DNA from 3 places in the Lysinibacillus sp. NPDC098008 genome. Region 3 is predicted to be linked to each of the others. Evidence: riboswitches for the same ligand, from Rfam matches in the RefSeq annotation. Region 3 holds a riboswitch; each other region holds the start of a gene.
The links. A riboswitch is a leader RNA that binds a small molecule or an ion and turns the genes downstream of it on or off. The one in region 3 is predicted to bind cobalamin.
Positions count from the first base shown of each region.

Region 1: linked by a shared signal. The riboswitch ahead of ACIQVU_RS14255 (FecCD family ABC transporter permease) and the one ahead of ACIQVU_RS01505 ((2Fe-2S) ferredoxin domain-containing protein) in region 3 are both predicted to bind cobalamin.
Region 2: linked by a shared signal. The riboswitch ahead of ACIQVU_RS08910 (ribonucleotide reductase N-terminal alpha domain-containing protein) and the one ahead of ACIQVU_RS01505 ((2Fe-2S) ferredoxin domain-containing protein) in region 3 are both predicted to bind cobalamin.

Region 1 covers NZ_JBIWBA010000017.1:41,807-47,407, reverse strand. Annotated here, with positions in the region: gene ACIQVU_RS14265 (hypothetical protein) at 1-88, opposite strand, end outside; gene ACIQVU_RS14260 (heme ABC transporter ATP-binding protein) at 204-1,007, opposite strand; gene ACIQVU_RS14255 (FecCD family ABC transporter permease) at 1,012-2,058, opposite strand; cobalamin riboswitch at 2,261-2,448, opposite strand; gene ACIQVU_RS14250 (biotin transporter BioY) at 2,614-3,210, shown strand; gene ACIQVU_RS14245 (NADPH-dependent FMN reductase) at 3,270-3,812, opposite strand; gene ACIQVU_RS14240 (nitroreductase family protein) at 3,876-4,493, opposite strand; gene ACIQVU_RS14235 (ring-cleaving dioxygenase) at 4,575-5,558, opposite strand.
Region 2 covers NZ_JBIWBA010000007.1:31,084-36,684, forward strand. Annotated here, with positions in the region: partial or broken gene ACIQVU_RS08900 (ribonucleoside-diphosphate reductase subunit alpha) at 1-598, opposite strand, end outside; gene ACIQVU_RS08905 (hypothetical protein) at 821-1,549, opposite strand; partial or broken gene ACIQVU_RS08910 (ribonucleotide reductase N-terminal alpha domain-containing protein) at 1,691-2,992, opposite strand; cobalamin riboswitch at 3,150-3,339, opposite strand; gene ACIQVU_RS08915 (hypothetical protein) at 3,428-4,111, opposite strand; gene ACIQVU_RS08920 (ECF transporter S component) at 4,108-4,605, opposite strand; gene ACIQVU_RS08925 (bifunctional adenosylcobinamide kinase/adenosylcobinamide-phosphate guanylyltransferase) at 4,607-5,011, opposite strand; gene ACIQVU_RS08930 (histidine phosphatase family protein) at 4,963-5,559, opposite strand; gene cobS (adenosylcobinamide-GDP ribazoletransferase) at 5,532-5,601, opposite strand, start outside.
Region 3 covers NZ_JBIWBA010000001.1:301,711-307,311, forward strand. Annotated here, with positions in the region: gene ACIQVU_RS01495 (sirohydrochlorin chelatase) at 1-841, opposite strand, end outside; gene cobJ (precorrin-3B C(17)-methyltransferase) at 857-2,524, opposite strand; gene ACIQVU_RS01505 ((2Fe-2S) ferredoxin domain-containing protein) at 2,529-2,900, opposite strand; cobalamin riboswitch at 3,041-3,221, opposite strand; cobalamin riboswitch at 3,424-3,608, shown strand; gene ACIQVU_RS01510 (energy-coupling factor ABC transporter permease) at 3,836-4,585, shown strand; gene ACIQVU_RS01515 (energy-coupling factor ABC transporter substrate-binding protein) at 4,588-4,860, shown strand; gene cbiQ (cobalt ECF transporter T component CbiQ) at 4,866-5,601, shown strand, end outside.

The DNA.
Region 1 (5,601 bases), on a different contig from region 3:
CTACTAATGTAACACCTATATCCTTCTCTAGCTTATTAATTTTATCAAGTTGCTGTTGATTGAGGTTGGCTAATTTTATTTCTTCCATTGTTTATCATTCCTTTCAACCATAAAGTTCCCTAAAATTAAGCTATCTATACAAGGAAATAGGCTATCAAGAAAGTGGAAATTTTCTTAATAGCCCATTGATATAGTATGCTCAATTATGTTGCTGCTACTGCCTTTATTTTATTGCTTGTAAATTGTTCAGGAATATAGGTTAGATATGGCTTGCCTGTCAATGCATGTGTCTGAATATCCGCGTAGACACCAAATACCTTTTGCAATAATGCAGGCGTTAGCACTTCCTCTGGTGTACCATAGCATACAATCCGTCCATGCTGTAGCACATATATTTGATCACAGTACATAGCCGCAATATTTAAGTCATGCAAAGCTGCGACTACTGTTAAATGTAAGGTTTGAATTAAATCCATCACCTGAAGCTGATGTTGAATATCTAAATGATTTGTTGGCTCATCTAGAATAAGCACCTGTGCTTGTTGTGCAAGTGCCCGCGCAACCATAACACGCTTTTTCTCGCCTCCTGAAAGGGAGCTAAAGCTGCGTTTTGCTAGATGCTCAATACCTGTTTGCTTCAGCGCATCTTTCACAATTCGAAAATCCTGCTCTTTGTCTAGCTCTAATAACTTTTTATGTGGTGTTCTACCCATACTAACTAAATCATGTACAGTAAAATCAAATAATACAGGTGTTTCTTGACTAACAACAGCTAAATTTTTGGCAATAGCTTTACTCGATTGCTTTAAAATATCGTGCTCGTTTAATAAAATTGTACCATTTTCAGGCTTTAATAAACGATACATATTTTTTAACAACGTTGATTTACCGCTACCATTAGGACCAATTAGCCCAACAAATTGCTTTTCCTTTATGTGAATACTCACTTCATGTAATATGCGCTGATCGTTAATGGAGAATGATACTTGCTTTGCTTCTAATGTCATCTTTTTAATCTCCTTCACCAAAAGAATAATTGTTACGACGGAGTAGCCAAATAAAGAATGGTCCGCCACAAAAGGCAGTAATAATACCAATTGGCATTTCCTGAGGAGCAATAATAATTCGAGCCACTGCATCTGCCCAAACTAAGAAAATCCCGCCCAATAAGGCACTAATGGGTATAACATATTTATAATTAGACCCGACAATTAATCGGACAATATGTGGAATGATTAATCCTACAAAGCCAATAGCACCGCTTACAGCAACAAGTACCCCTGTTAATAACGAAACAAGTAAGACAAGCTGTATACGAAATTGCTGAAGGTTGACACCTAATGTGACAGCAGCCTCTTCGCCCAATAATAGTAAATTTAAGTTTCGATAATGGAGCCAAAGTAAAGCAAATACTACTAAAAGGACGATAGCTGGAATGATAATATTTGTCCATTTGGCACCAGCTAAACTACCAAGCATCCAAAACATCACTGCCTTTAATGCACCCTCTTGCTTTGCCATCATTAAAATAAAATTCGAAACGGCTGTTAAAATAAAGGACACCGCCATGCCTGCTAATAGTAGACGAAAGATAGAAACACGCCCTCCAACACGCGATAAAAAAAATACAAGCACAATAGCAAATAATGACCCTAAAAAGGCGGATACGGAAAGAGCATACATACCTAAAAACGAAAAAGCACCTAAAATAATAACAGAGGTTGCTCCCACCGCTGCGCCTGAAGAAATACCTAAAATATAAGGATCAGCAATAGAATTTCGCACAAGCGCCTGAATAGCAGCACCTGCAATTGCTAAGCCTGCTCCAACAATAGCCGCCAGTATGACACGTGGCACTCGTATTTGCCAAATAATAATTTCCTGTGAGCGGCTCCAATCAGACTCTATAAAGTTATGTATAAAAGGTAGCTTCGAAAGAATCACCTTCCAAACATATAATGGCGTTACAGATACAGACCCAACCATTACAGCAAAGGTCATAGAAACGATTAATATGAAAACAAGTAGTACAGAAAATAATATAAACTTTTTATTCATTCAGTAAACTCCTACAAATTTGATGGATAAAGCAATTAGCTAATGCCTTTCAGAGCCTATGATTATTTATCTCAACAACAATAAAGTTGAAGCAAAATAAAAAAAGGCATTCTATACAAAAATATGCATAGAAATACCCTCGATTAAACAAAGTCAGAAAATAACCAGCTATTGTCCGTAATTGCTTGCATCCTCGTGGGCATTACAGGTATTACTAATTGGCAGGTCTCCTGGCTTCGATTCTGCGTCCTCTGATAGCCTTCCCATTTTTCAACAGTGGCATAAAAATCATAGAACTCGTCGTTACAGTTGCGGGACAGCGTCGGACTTTCACCGACTTCCCTTTTAAGTGACATAAAAAGATGTCACACCAATAGTAGCAAATAATATTAAATGATAACGACTCTATCATACAGTTTTATAGGTTGTTCGTCCATATGGAACTATTATTTAACAGCTCTATATTTTAGTTAACTAAATGAAATTTTTATGTTGACACAAATATATCCATTCTTTACACTAGCATTAATAACTATAAAAATTAGAGGTGAGAGCATGGCAACAGTTACAGAACACCGTCATCATAAATTAAGAACCGTAGATATCGCTTATATTGGCTTATTCTCTACACTAATGATGGTAGGTGCTAATATTACTTCCTTTATACCATTTTTAGTAGTGGGTGGTGTCCCAATCACACTGCAAACTTTCTTTGCCATTTTATCAGGTCTTATTCTTGGTAGTCGAAAAGGCGCGCTCGCTTGTACTGTCTATATGTGTATCGGATTAGCAGGAGCGCCTGTCTTTTCTCGCTTTGGTGGAGGCTTTGGGCAAATTTTAAGCCCTACTTTTGGTTTTATTGTGTCATATATTTTATTGGCATTTATTGCTGGTCTTATTGTCGAACGCAGTGGCACAAAAATGAGCTATATAGTGGCTGCGTTAATCGCCTTTATCTTTAATTATGTATTCGGCACAAATTGGATGTATTTTGCGTATAAGCTTTGGGCAAGCGCACCAGAAGGCTTTACATATAAATTAGCGTGGCTTTGGATGGTTCCACCACTACCAAAGGATGTTATCTTATCTGTCTTTGCAGGTATCTTTGCTTACCGATTACAAAAAACATTAAAAATTATTCCAATCAAATAAGCAAAAGAGCTGTGAGAAAGCCAATAAAACGTCAGCTTTCTCAACAGCCCTTCTATACATTAAATATATTTTTTTGCCCAGTCAATAAAGTTATCCATCACAACATCAAGGAATTTTACAGTTCCTTCATCCGTTAAATTTCCTTCTGCATCAAATTTCGTATGCACAGCACCAATATAAACATCGTTACCACTTAGTAATGGTGAATTGACACCAGGAGAGAATAAAATATCACGTAAATGTAATTGAGCTTTAACTGTACCTAAGTTCCCCATAGAAGCACCCATTATAATAGATGGTTTACCGATCATTACTTTATCCACACGAGATAACCAGTCAATAGCATTGACCATGACACCTGGAACTGTTCCATTATATTCTGGTGTTACCCATAACACAGCATCTGCCGCTTTTACTTTTGCTTTAAAATCAAGCACTGTTTGTGGTGGATCATTTTCGTTATCTTGATTATACATTGGTAAATCTTTTAAACTTAAAACTTCAAGATCGAATTTTTCTGCATAACGTTTTTGAATAAATTGAGCTAACTGCATATTATAAGATTCTTTACGGATACTACCTACGATGGCTACTACTTTCACGATGTTTCCTCCTAAATGAATATTAGTCATAGTATTTGTATAGCTATTCTATTTTATACCACATTAATAATACGTGACAAATTCTTCGACAGGCTTTCGATAGCCACGTAAACGACGGCTGCTTTCCTTTTCTTTGCCAATCGTAATCATCAGGACAATCTCATGCGTTTCTGGCACATTAAATAATGCACGCATTTGTTGCTGATCAAAGCCAATCATTGGGCAAGTATCCCAGCCACGATTTTTCGCTGTAAGCATAAATAGCATTGCAGATAGAGAGGCATTGCGAATTGCCTCTTCCTTCATAAATGCCTTGCCACGATCCTCATAAAATTTTGCATTTTCAGCTACAAGCTCATCTAGTTCACAGGCTGTAATAATGCCTAAATCTACCATACCTTGACTTAATTCAGCAGTATGTTTATATGCCTCTTTATCGCCTAATACAAGGACTACACCTGAAGCTGAATGTACCTTGTATTGCCCATATGCCGCCTCTCGTACCTTTTCTTTCATTTCCTCATCTAATACGACAATATAATTGGCATGCTGTAAGTTAAAGGCTGATGGTGCTAATTTGACATCCTCTAGAATAGGACGTATATCTGCCTCAGTCATCTTCACACCCTCTACAAAATTATTCGCAGAACGGCGCTTATCTAATAGCTTTGAAAATTCCATTTATGAATCCCTCACTACTTCTATTATCTTTAGCTTTATTAACAATAATTAAGGCGTTAATTACTAAAAAATCAAATTCCATTACTCATATTCTTTCTCAAATGTTTCAGAGCTTCGAACCGTATCAATCGGACGAACAAGCTTTTCAATCTGCTCACGCTTGGGCTCTAAAAATGGTGGTAATGATAGCTTCTCGCCTAATGTTTCATATGGCTCATCCCCCATAAATCCAGGGCCGTCTGTTGCAAGCTCAAATAAAATTTGTGGTGCTACTCGTGTATATAAAGATTCAAAGAAATGGCGATTCACATAGCCTGATGTATGGAAGCCAAAGCTTTCAAATCGAGTTGTCCATTCATCTAATACAGCACGATCCTCTACACGAAAGGCAGCATGGTGAACTGTGCCGAAGCCTTGACGAGCTGCTGGTAAAACTGTGTTATACTCTACAATAATTTGTGCGCCATTGCCCCCTTCACCTACTTCAAATAGATGGAAGTCGCCTTCTTCAGCAATTTCTGTAAAGAGCATTACCCTCTCTAGCATTTCTTTAAAATATTGAAAATTAGCTACACGAACAAATATAGGGCCTAATCCAGTAATCGCATACTCCAATGGAATTGGTCCATCTTGCCACGGTGTGCCTGATGCAACGCCTGTATTATGCTCGTCTGAAATAAGCTGATAGTGCTGATCGTCAAAATCCACAAAGGATAATGTTTTCTTACCAAACTGCTCTTTAATACCAGTATGTTTAACATCTAAACGGTCAAAACGTTTTACCCAGTAGTCGAGTGCTGCATCTGTTGGTACACGGAAGGAAGTTTTCGAAATTTCATTTGTACCATGTACACCCTTTGGAATATTGGGGAAATCGAAGAATGTCATATCTGTCCCTGCACTACCTTTATCGTCTGCAAAGAATAGATGATACGTTTGAATATCATCCTGATTCACCGTTTTTTTCACTAAACGCATACCTAAAACATATGTAAAAAATTTATAATTTTCTTCTGCACTACTTGTAATAGCTGTTACATGGTGTACACCTTTTAAATGATTCATTGTATGTTCCTCCTAATTATCTTTAATTCGAGATATTTGTATA
Region 2 (5,601 bases), on a different contig from region 3:
TCGGGTCAATTGTTGCTGTACTGCCTGCTAAAATGGATGTCGAGGAATTCGGAGCAATCGCCATCACATAGCCATTGCGCATTCCTTCTTTCGCCACTGCCTTGCGTAAAGCATTCCATTTGTCGCTATTATAGTCACGCTTGTCAAAGTAGGCTCCTGTTTGCCAATCAGAGCCCTCGAATAATGGATACGCTCCTTTTTCACTTGCTAACGCATTGGAGGCACGAATTGTTAAATAGGCAATGTCCTCATACAGCTTATCCGCGTATTCGACTGCTTCCTCGGACTCCCATTGAATTTCCTTCAGCGCTAATAAATGATGCCAGCCAAATGTGCCAAGTCCAATGCCGCGGTAGCGTAAATTGGTGCGCTCTGCCTGCTTTACAGGAATCGTATTTAACGCAATAACATTATCAAGCATACGTACCTGAATCGGAATTAAACGCTCTAAGACGTTAGCAGGTACAGCTCTTCCTAGATTAATAGAAGACAAGTTACAAACAACAAAATCGCCAGGCTTACGACGCGTGACAATCACATCGTCCTCAAGTGTAATCGATTCAAATTCAGTTGGTGACATATTTTGAAAAATTTCAGTCCTTTTCTTCAATTAGGTTCGCTAAGCCTAATCCGTTCTTTTATGAACTGCTGCATATCACTATGCAGAGGAGACTATATCATCATCCTCAGCTCTACCTGTAGGATGCTCCGCTTTTCCCTTTATGAATTATCCCTTAATAGGGCCTCGCTTGAGGGGTACTCTACTCGCTTCTTCACCCATGTTTTTCAATGAGCTATACTTTCGATAGTCGTTAGGCATTTACTTTTGATTAAGTAAAATATGGTCAGGGAAATTTTGAGAATTCATTCTATATCTCATGGCATGTGTTGAAATACCATAAAACTTAGCTGCTTCTGTTATTGAATCAAATACCTGATTACCAACTTTACACGGATAGCCATTAATTTTAACTTCCCTTTTTGGCATTACTCGTGTATATGATGGAAAATTATCCGAATTTAATCTGTAATTAATTGTACTAATACCTATTCCTAATTGGTGTGAAGCCAGTGTGACTGATTCATATTCAACACTATCAATTATGACACACTTTGAGTTGGCCTTTTTCACTGATTCAATCATTTTTTTTGTTTTAGGCTTGCCAAATTGATGATTGCCTTTGCCAGTCATTTGCTCAGTTCTTTGCTTTCTTATAGCTTCCTTATTTGGGTTAAAAGTAAAGATATCTCCACCAATTGAAGTAAGTTTAATATTATAATATTCAGTAGAATTAACAACATCAAAGTAATTCAAGTAAAACTCTTCTAATTGATTTAATTCTTCTTCAGAATAAGCATTACAAATAATTTCTCTCTCAAAATTTTCTTTACCGTATTTTTTTATGGCTCTTTTCAAATATACTCCTGATCCTAAGTAATTTTCCCAGTTATTTACTCGATCATAAATACATTTCCCAATATATTTTTTACCATTTAATTTATTTGTTGTTACATATATGAACCCATATTCTTTAGAAATATCAATCACTCCTAAAACAGAATATTTGTTCTATTATATAAAACTCCAAATATTTAATCAAAAGATTTAGCACGGTGGGTTATCACTGAGTGACTTTCCCCGTTTAACGGAGTTTTCGACAACCATTTCTGATTGAAGGTGCTACAATTAACACAAATTCGAACTGTAAATCATGCCTTCATGCTGATTCGGATTCATGCGGTTCACTTCATCACGGTAGAACATAAACGGCACACCTGTTTCGAGCTGTGAGCGCATAATTCGCTTCATAATATCAATGGCTGGTACGACTTCACGGCTTAATAATGGATTTGCCACACATGCAGCATAGTTCGTGCGGAAGGAGCCATTTCCCTTTGCTTCATCGTAGGAATCCTCTAAGGAGAAGCCCATCACCTCACGTACTTCATGCGGGTCAAATAAATGCCAATCCTCACGTGCCTCCACTGCTTCCATAAAAATATCTGGTATGCATAGCCCTGTAAAAATATCATGGGCACGTAAACGCTCATCCCCATTGTTTAGGCGTAAATCTAAAAATGTAAAAACATCCTTATGCCAAACATCTAAATAAACAGCGATAGCTCCTTGGCGTTGTCCAAGCTGGTCAACTGAAACGGCTGTATTATTGAGCTGCTTAATCCACGGTAGCACACCACTGGATGCGCCCTTAAAGCCTTTAATGGCTGAGCCACGGCTACGAATTTTTCCCATATAAACACCGATACCACCGCCATATTTTGATAATGTCGCCACATCGGTATTAGTATCATAAATGCTTTGCAGGCTATCATCGACTGTGTCAATAAAGCAGCTAGAAAGCTGACCATGTGTTTTCCCAGCATTCGATAATGTTGGTGTTGCGACTGTCATATATAAATTACTCATCGCCCAATAAGCCTCTTGCACCTTTGTTAAACGGTCCTCTGTTTCATCCTGCATTAATGTCATGGCAATGACCATCCAGCGCTCCTGAGGAAGCTCCACAGGCGTTTTCGTATAATCACGCACAACATAGCGATCCATTAATGTTTTTAAGCCGATATATGTAAATAGCTCGTCACGACTAGCGTCTAAATAGCTTGTTAATTGCTGTAGCTCCTGTGCACTATATTTAGCTGTTAAGCTGTTATGATACAAGCCAGCCTCTGTATATCGTGCAAGCTGTGCTGGGAATGCTTGATACACATCCGTTGGTGCAACACCACGCTGTGCTGCAAATTGATTGTATAATTTTTCTAAGTAAAGATGTGCAGCCACAAATGTCCAGTAGGGCTCCTCCTCATCTATCAAGCTAAGCGCCTGTAAAATCATTGCATCCGCCCATGCGTCAAATGTAGCATTATCATTTTTGCGTAGCCAGCGATCCGATAATCTCACAAAGCTTTCCAGTTCATCCTCCGTGTAACGTTGTTGTAGCTTAGCTATTTGCTGTTCAATTTGCGTTGTCATCTATTCTCTCCCTTTCCTCCAGCAACATAAAAAAGCGATTACGCAACATTAATCGGCTGCATAATCGCTGTACAATCGGAAATGGAAATGAAGGACAAGCACACAAAAGCCGTGTGCAAATCTCTCGCCTCCACTTCTCAATCCCCGAAGAATGTGTTGCTGTCTTGAACAATGCGGCAGGTCTCCTGGCTTATGCTTCCTCCAAATAATCGCCTTCCCATTAAAAAAACAGTGGCTCCTTGATTATTTGTCAGCACGTACAGTTGCGGGGACAGCTTCGGCTTACAAGCATACTTGCTCCGAATTCCCTTTTAAACCATCTTGGTACCGTTTGTCCAACATACTATATATAGTGTTTTGATTCCTAAACAAATCTAACATATTGTGTTTAGGGTTGCAATAGGTGTTTTGCCCCTTGTTATGCTTTGGCTCAACTCAAGCCCGATGGCAATGCAGTTTTGCAAAATTTCTAGGGAAAAATTTTTGTGCCTGCTGCTCTTTTGCTGGGTCTATACCAAGTAAAAGAACGGTGCATGGGCCTGCTGATTTAGTTGCATCCAACGGACTGTCCACAACCATCTGTCCAAAAAGACGGCTATATTCCCCCTGTAGCCCCTTTGACCCAACAGGCCATACTTGCTGCACAATTTCTGACTGCCATGCTTGAAAAATCGGCTGAAGCTGTGCAACATCCTCAGGCTGTGCTAGTACCTCTGCCCCCACAAGCGGTAAGCCATATGTATACCAGCTCAGCCGTTCACGCTGAAAGGCTGCACGCTGCTGTGGCTCCCCAAGCATTGTAATAGCTAAGCCTGATTGACTAGTTGGCATATTGGATTCTGTGCTCCCAGCAATGGTAGGGCAGGCAAGCCCTGCTTCCTCAAAAACTTGCTGTATCCCTGCTAGATAACGTGACCATGCGGCATCTCCCGAAAAATTCGCCAGCAAAATATGCGTAGGCAAAGCCTGTGCGGCAAGCTGCTCTAAAAAGGTAACACGCGCTGTCATATAGGCTGTCAATGTATCTGATGCTGCTACAATATCCTGTGGCTTTTGCCCGATGGCTGCCGCATTATCCATTGTCGCAATAAGGCTTCCTACCTGTATGGCATTTCTCATAATAGGCTACCTTCCTTGCGCACTAAAACCTTTGTTAATACAGGCATAACGATAGCAGCTATCACTAAATTAATCGCTGTTGCCGCACAAATGCTGGCAAGCGCTCCCCAGAAAAATGCTGGGCTAATGATAAAGTAAAACGGCAATGGTGCAGCTACACCGTTTAGCAGAAAGGCAACAGGCCATTTCCAAACATGCATCCCCCTTCTATGCATCACCCCAAAAAGCCACACAACACCAAACATTTCAGCAGCAATAATAAGATGCAACGGACCTAGTGGAAAGCCTGCTGTTAATGCTGTTATAAAATGCCCAATTAGTCCTGCCGCTCCCGCTAGCACAGGCGATAAAAAAACAACACTTAAAAAGGCAGGCGCTGAGTCAAGCGCAACCGTTGGCATGATAAATAATGGAATTTTAATCATTGCCCCCACCGCACAAATTGCTGCAACCATTGCTGCCAGTACCCATTTCACCAGCTTTTGTCGCTCCATGTCATTCCCTCTTTTCCTTAATAGACTCACCAATGCCATACCAAATGCGAACAACCTGCTCCGCTTCCGCAAATAAAGCCTGATAGAAGCGACCACAGGTATCCCGTAATAGCCGTGCCTGCTTGTCCATTGGCACAACGCCACGCCCCATATCTGTCACAATCACTGCCAATGTACATTGCTGCGCTAGCTGCCGTAGCTCTGTCAGCATCGTTTGAATAAGTGGCGCATCATCCTCTAACGACTGTGTTACCAGCCATTTTTCTAAATTTTTCAGCACCAGCACGTCACACGCTGGCGCTTCCTTTGGTATTGCACCATCCACCAGTACAACGTGCTGCTGTTGATAGTAACGCATTACATAGTCGGTTTTGCCATTATAGGCTCCACCAATAAAGATATGCATCTTGCTCCCTCCTCCCAAGCCTTACGCGTAAATGTTAAAATAAATTGCTGGTCATGCGACACCTGATACGACCAAAAGGGCTGTTCCGTTGGAGCAAATGCTACAAGCAAGGCACGAATCACTCCACCATGAACGACAAGATAATAGTGATCCTCATCCTTTGGCAAAGCATAAAAGCCATCTAGTACACGCGCGGTAAATGCCTTAAAGCGCTCGCCCTGCGGCGGTGGCGTCTGGTCAGGGTCATCGAGCCATGCACGATACTGGGGCTGTGCCTGTAAATCCGTATAGGTCTTGCCTTCAAATGCCCCAAAATGCATTTCTCGCAATCTTGCATCTGCACAATAGCTGGCATTTGGAAAATAATACGACGCTGTTGTTTGACAGCGCTGTAAATCACTGCCATACACTTGTTGAACGGTATCATCAATTACAGTGAGTGCCATTGGATTAGCCAATGGTGCATCCGTCCAGCCAAGATAGCGTTTTTCTATATTGGCAGTTGTTGGTGCATGCCGAATTAAGCGCACAGTAACAATGTCACCCATAGCACAACCTCCATTCCTTCAATTGAAGCGCCCAGTAAATCA
Region 3 (5,601 bases):
GCTCGTGGTCATGATGATGGTGATGATGTGCATGTCCATGTACTGCCGCATAGGCACGGTAATTCTCTAAATCTTGCATGCCTGTTGATGTCCCATTAACCGCCTGCTCAATACGCTCTAATAACACATTTTGCAGACGTTCATGGTAGCCAAAATAATCGGCAATTTGAATCTCACACTCAGGATATTGCGCATTAAAGCTTTCACACATTCCCTTCATACGCTCCATTAAAATGCCTGTGAATAAGAAGTATGGCAGCATCGTAATCTTTTTAGCACCTAGTTTGACACAACGCTCCATGCCTTCCTCAACACGCGGGTCTGTTACTCCCATAAAAGCGCTTTCCACATATTTGACAGGAAGCTTTTCCCATAGTAGTCGTGTGATTTTATAAAAATCACCATTTGCCTCTGGATCACTACCGCCTCGTGCAATTAATAAAATGGCTGTATCCTGCTGCTCCTCTTCCGTACTAAAACCAATGTCTGCTAGGCGATCTTGTAAAATCGCAAATATTTCTTCATGAATACCAATTGTTTGACCATATGTGAACGTAACGTTTGGATAATGTTCGCGTGCATGCTCAATTTCTGCTGGGATATGGAGCTTAGAATGACCTGCATGGAGTAAAATAATCGGAATGACATGAACCTCTGTTGCCCCTTTTTTCACACAGTTTGTAATTCCTTCTTCAATATTCGGTGAGGCAAATTCAAGAAAGCACGTTTCCACTAAAAATTGTGGATCAATACGCGGTGTCATTTGCTCGATAAATGTACGTACCTCATCATTTCCTGCTGCTAAACGGCTACCATGGCCGACAAATAAAATTGCTTTCATCTCTATTACTCCTCACTAGTCGCCGCATGGAGCTGGCTCTACTTTTATTTTGGAAGACATATCCTGATACGTAAAATGTAGTATCTTTTTCACACGTTTAAAATATTTAAACAAGCGCTCATTTGGATGAGCATTTGCTTTATATTCTTCAATAATCTCTGTAATAAGCGGTATCAGTTGTTCTGGCTCCAAGCCTTCTACAACAGGCTGTGCCGCATGTGCTGTACGACCCACTGGCTTTGCCCCAATAAAAACATCAAACTTACTTTTGCGGTATACAATGCCAATATCGTCAAACACAGCACGATAGCAAGCCATACCACAGCCATTAAAGCCAATATTTAATGTTTTCGGCAAGGACATGCCACCTAGCTTTTCCTGAATTTCTTCTGCATATGGAATTGAATCTGCCTTTTCACCATAGCAAAAATCACAAGCCTTCAATGTCACAACATCACCAATAGGCGCTAGTAAAAAGCCTACTGCCTGTAGCTTTTCGGTAATGCGATCAGGCTCAGTTGTTGGAATTTTTAAATGGATTTGATGCTCTGGTGTATATTCCATCGTGCCATTTTCACCAACGACCTCTGCCAATGTTGTCATTTGCTGTGGTGTAAAAAATTTATTAGCCACACCCGGGCTTACAGCTAATTCAAAAATGGATTCAATGTTTTGCTGGACAAGCTTTGGCGTTGCCTGTATTGCACTTGTTCCTTTCACCATTGCAAGTGCCGCTGTAGCCATTTCCAATGCTGTTTTTTTCGGTTTTGGCGCAGCGGCTACACTGGGTTTAATAAAGCGTCCTGCATTAGGGTCAGCAGCAAAATCATTTCGTGCAGCTCCTGTTTCTTGGTTCATTGCCCAAGGTTCATTTTCTTCACGCAAACGTTGATGTGGACGCAATGGCTGCTTCTCTGCACCAAGTGTATATTTGCGCTGATAGCCACGCGGTGTAATCATTTTATTATCATAGAAAAATGTCGAAGAATTCCCGATAATGACAGTTGTTAGCATACCAATATCATGCTCTAGCATTTCTGCTAATGTTGTCATCGTAATTTCTTGACGCTCACGATAGGCACTTTTCACAAGCCCAACAGGTGTATCAGGTGAACGGTATTCTAACAGAATGCGCTGTGCCTCCACAATTTGTCTTGTACGACGTCCACTTTTTGGATTGTAGAGTGCAATGACAAAGTCTGCCATCGCTGCCGCCTCTACACGCTTTGCAATTAAATTCCAAGGTGTTAAATGGTCGCTTAAGCTGATTGTGCAAGCATCATGCATAATGGGTGCTCCTAGTAAACTAGCACATGAATTAATCGCTGAAATCCCTGGAACAATTTCGACTTCAATGCCTGTTGCCTCTGTCCAGCCCAGCTCAATTAACACTTCATACACCAAACCAGCCATCCCGTAAACGCCGGCATCTCCACTGGAAATCACCGAAACAATACTACCAGCCTCTGCTTGACGCACAGCCTCCTGTGCACGTGAAACCTCCTCTGTCATACCTGTACTAATAATTGACTTGGCATTGACTAAATCTTGAATAAGCTCTACATAGGTTTTATAGCCGATAATCATATCACTTTGTTGCAATGCCTCTACAGCACGTGTCGTAATATGCTTAAAATCTCCAGGTCCAAAGCCCACTACGAAAATTTTCCCTTTTTGTGCCATCCTGTTACCTCTCTTTCACCTTTTCAATCCCTTTAATGGCCGTTGTCTGTGCTGTGCGCTGTAATGTCCCCTCACGCAATGAAAAGACATGCTCCTTGTATAAAGCTTCATGATGCAAATCTTGTACAAGTGCTCTCGCATGCTCTGTTGATGGCACACGATACCAATTGCCTTGTGGATAGGCAATAACAACACAAGCATCCTTACATCGTCCATTACAGCGTGTTCTTGTCGTATGTATTTCTTTATCAAGTGCTTGTCGCTGTATTTCATCTCGAATGGCTTGTGTAATATCCTCCCCATCCTTTTTCATACAGCTACTACCGTTGCAAATAAAGAGATGTGTTTGCATCCCCTCTAAATTCCATGTTGTCATCTAATTGCTCCCTTCATTTGCTTTTTTGGAAAAGAAAAAACCTTTACTCTTCATGGAGAGTAAAGGTTTTATAGAAGCTTGATAAAAACGAATAAAATACTGGTACCCGCTCTTGCTTCAACTTCTCCCTCCGAAAAGTTTGCATGCACAATCAACTAAGCAGGTCTCCTGACTTAAGCTTCATTTTACTTTCACGCCTTCCCAGTTTGCACGAGTGGCTTTGTGATTTCATCAGCTATTACAGTAGCGGGGGCTGTATTGGATTCTCACCAATTTCCCTATTATCTCGAATATTCGAGCACTTATTGATGTTTATATGAAATTATTAACGTTATCCATTGAATAGAAAACTGTCTTTATCATAGCTTATTATTTTAAAATTTCAATATTTCTTTAATAATTTGTGATAAATTTATCAGTTTCGCTTATCAGAATTTTCAACATTGCGCCTTCATTCAAAATTTTTTATAAAAAGTATAGCATATTTATGGAAATTCATGTTATACTTTGTCGTGAAATCTCACAATTTTATATTTTTTTCGGTGTAAAATACTTGTTATTTTACTTAAAAGGGAAGTCGGTGTAAATCCGACGCGGTCCCGCCACTGTAATAGGGAGTTTTATAGAAAACGCCACTGTCCAACGGATGGGAAGGTCTATAAAGCAGTGAACTAGAGCCAGGAGACCTGCCGAAAAATACGTGACCGTTTCAGCCTACGAGGATAGGTGTGCGACTTAGCAGATAAATAGATTATTTGCCTTTTTTAGCATGCACTTTTCCTGTAGCGGAGAAGTGCTTTTTGTATGGGCTCAGTCAAATGTCCTGTTTAGCGAGCAACAGGATGCTTATGGGATCATGCAAAAGTCTAAATACGCATCAAAGAATTTCTTCGCACGCACTATTCTTGCAATCTATTTCATCGTGAGGAGGAAAAATGTTGAAGTTTTCTTGGTGGAAATGTAGTTATTTTTTATTGGCATACTTAATAGTGCCAAAGCAAGCTTTTGCTATGCATATTATGGAAGGCTTTTTACCCATTGAATGGGCTATTTTTTGGTGGATTATCTCTATCCCTTTTATTGTCTTAGGATTGCGTTCCATTCGAAAAACCATTGATGCCAACCCTGAAACAAAAATGATGTTAGGGCTTTCAGGAGCCTTTGCGTTTGTATTATCCGCCTTAAAAATCCCTTCAGTGACAGGAAGCTGCTCGCATCCTACAGGTGTTGGACTTGGGACCATTTTGTTTGGCCCGCTTGCCATGAGTGTTATTGGCACAATTGTGCTATTATTCCAATCTCTGCTGTTAGCACATGGCGGTCTGACAACATTAGGGGCAAACGCCTTTTCAATGGCGATTGTAGGACCTTTTATCGCTTACTTTACTTTTAAAGGAGCACAAAAAATAGGATTATCCTTTTCTCTAGCAGTTTTCTGCGCTGCGATGCTCGGTGACTTAGGCACATATGTTATCACTTCGGTACAGCTAGCCCTTGCCTTCCCTTCAGAGGTTGGTGGCTTCGCCGCATCCTTTACAAAGTTCGCAAGTATTTTTGCATTAACACAAGTTCCATTAGCCATTAGTGAAGGGATTTTAACCGTCATTGTGATGAATTTCTTGAAAAAATATAATCTTAGCGAATTAAAAGCCTTACGTGTTTTCTCAGTAAAGGAGGCGCACTAGACATGAAACGTAACTTACTGCTAGTAGCTATTGTTGTTCTGTTAGCGATTATTCCCCTCTTTATTCAAAAGGGCGCAGAGTTTGGTGGTGCTGATGGTGAAGCTGAAGCAGCGATTGGTGACATTAACAAAGACTATGAGCCTTGGTTTGAAAGTTTATGGGAGCCACCTAGTGGTGAAATTGAAAGCTTATTATTTGTTCTACAAGCAGCGATTGGTGCAGGCTTTATTGGCTATTTTATCGGCTATATGCGCGGCAAGCATAAAGAGGGCTAACGACTATGCTATTCATTGATAAGTATGCTTATCTGAATAAGCTAGCGCTTGTTCATCCGCTAGAAAAAATGACCTTTTCATTAGGGCTATTGTTATTATCCCTTCTTTTCAAAGATGAACAGCTTTCACTCATTACATTTTTTGTAATGAGTGCTTTTATCATTGTTGGCGCAAAAATCCCATTAAGCTATTATGGAAAGCTGTTACTTTTACCATGCTTGTTCTTATTCACTAGCCTTATAGCCATTTTAATCTCCATGACACCATCCACCCATGTCTTACCTGCTCATATTTGGTCTGTTACCTTCAGCCATTGGACCATTTTTATTGGGCAAGCAAGTATGACATCAGCACAGCAATTATTTTTTAGTGTGCTTGGTAGTATAAGCTGCTTATATTTTTTAGTTTTAACAACATCGGTTAACGGTATTTGTTATGTTTTACGACAATGGCGATTGCCTGTGTTATTGGTCGAATTAGTAGAGCTAACCTACCGTTTTATTTTTCTTTTTTTAGCGAGCATGCAAAATATTTATGTTGCCCAACAAGCACGTCTTGGCTATCATTCCCCAATGCAATGGCTACGTTCTATCTCCATGCTTATTGCAGCATTATTTGTAGAGATGTTTCAACGTAGCCGAGAGCTGAACAATGCCATGCAGTCACGTGGTGGCGAGGCTGTTTATTGGCAGGAAGCGGGCGCTTATCGCAAGAAAAATTGGTTAGGCATGGCAGCTATTT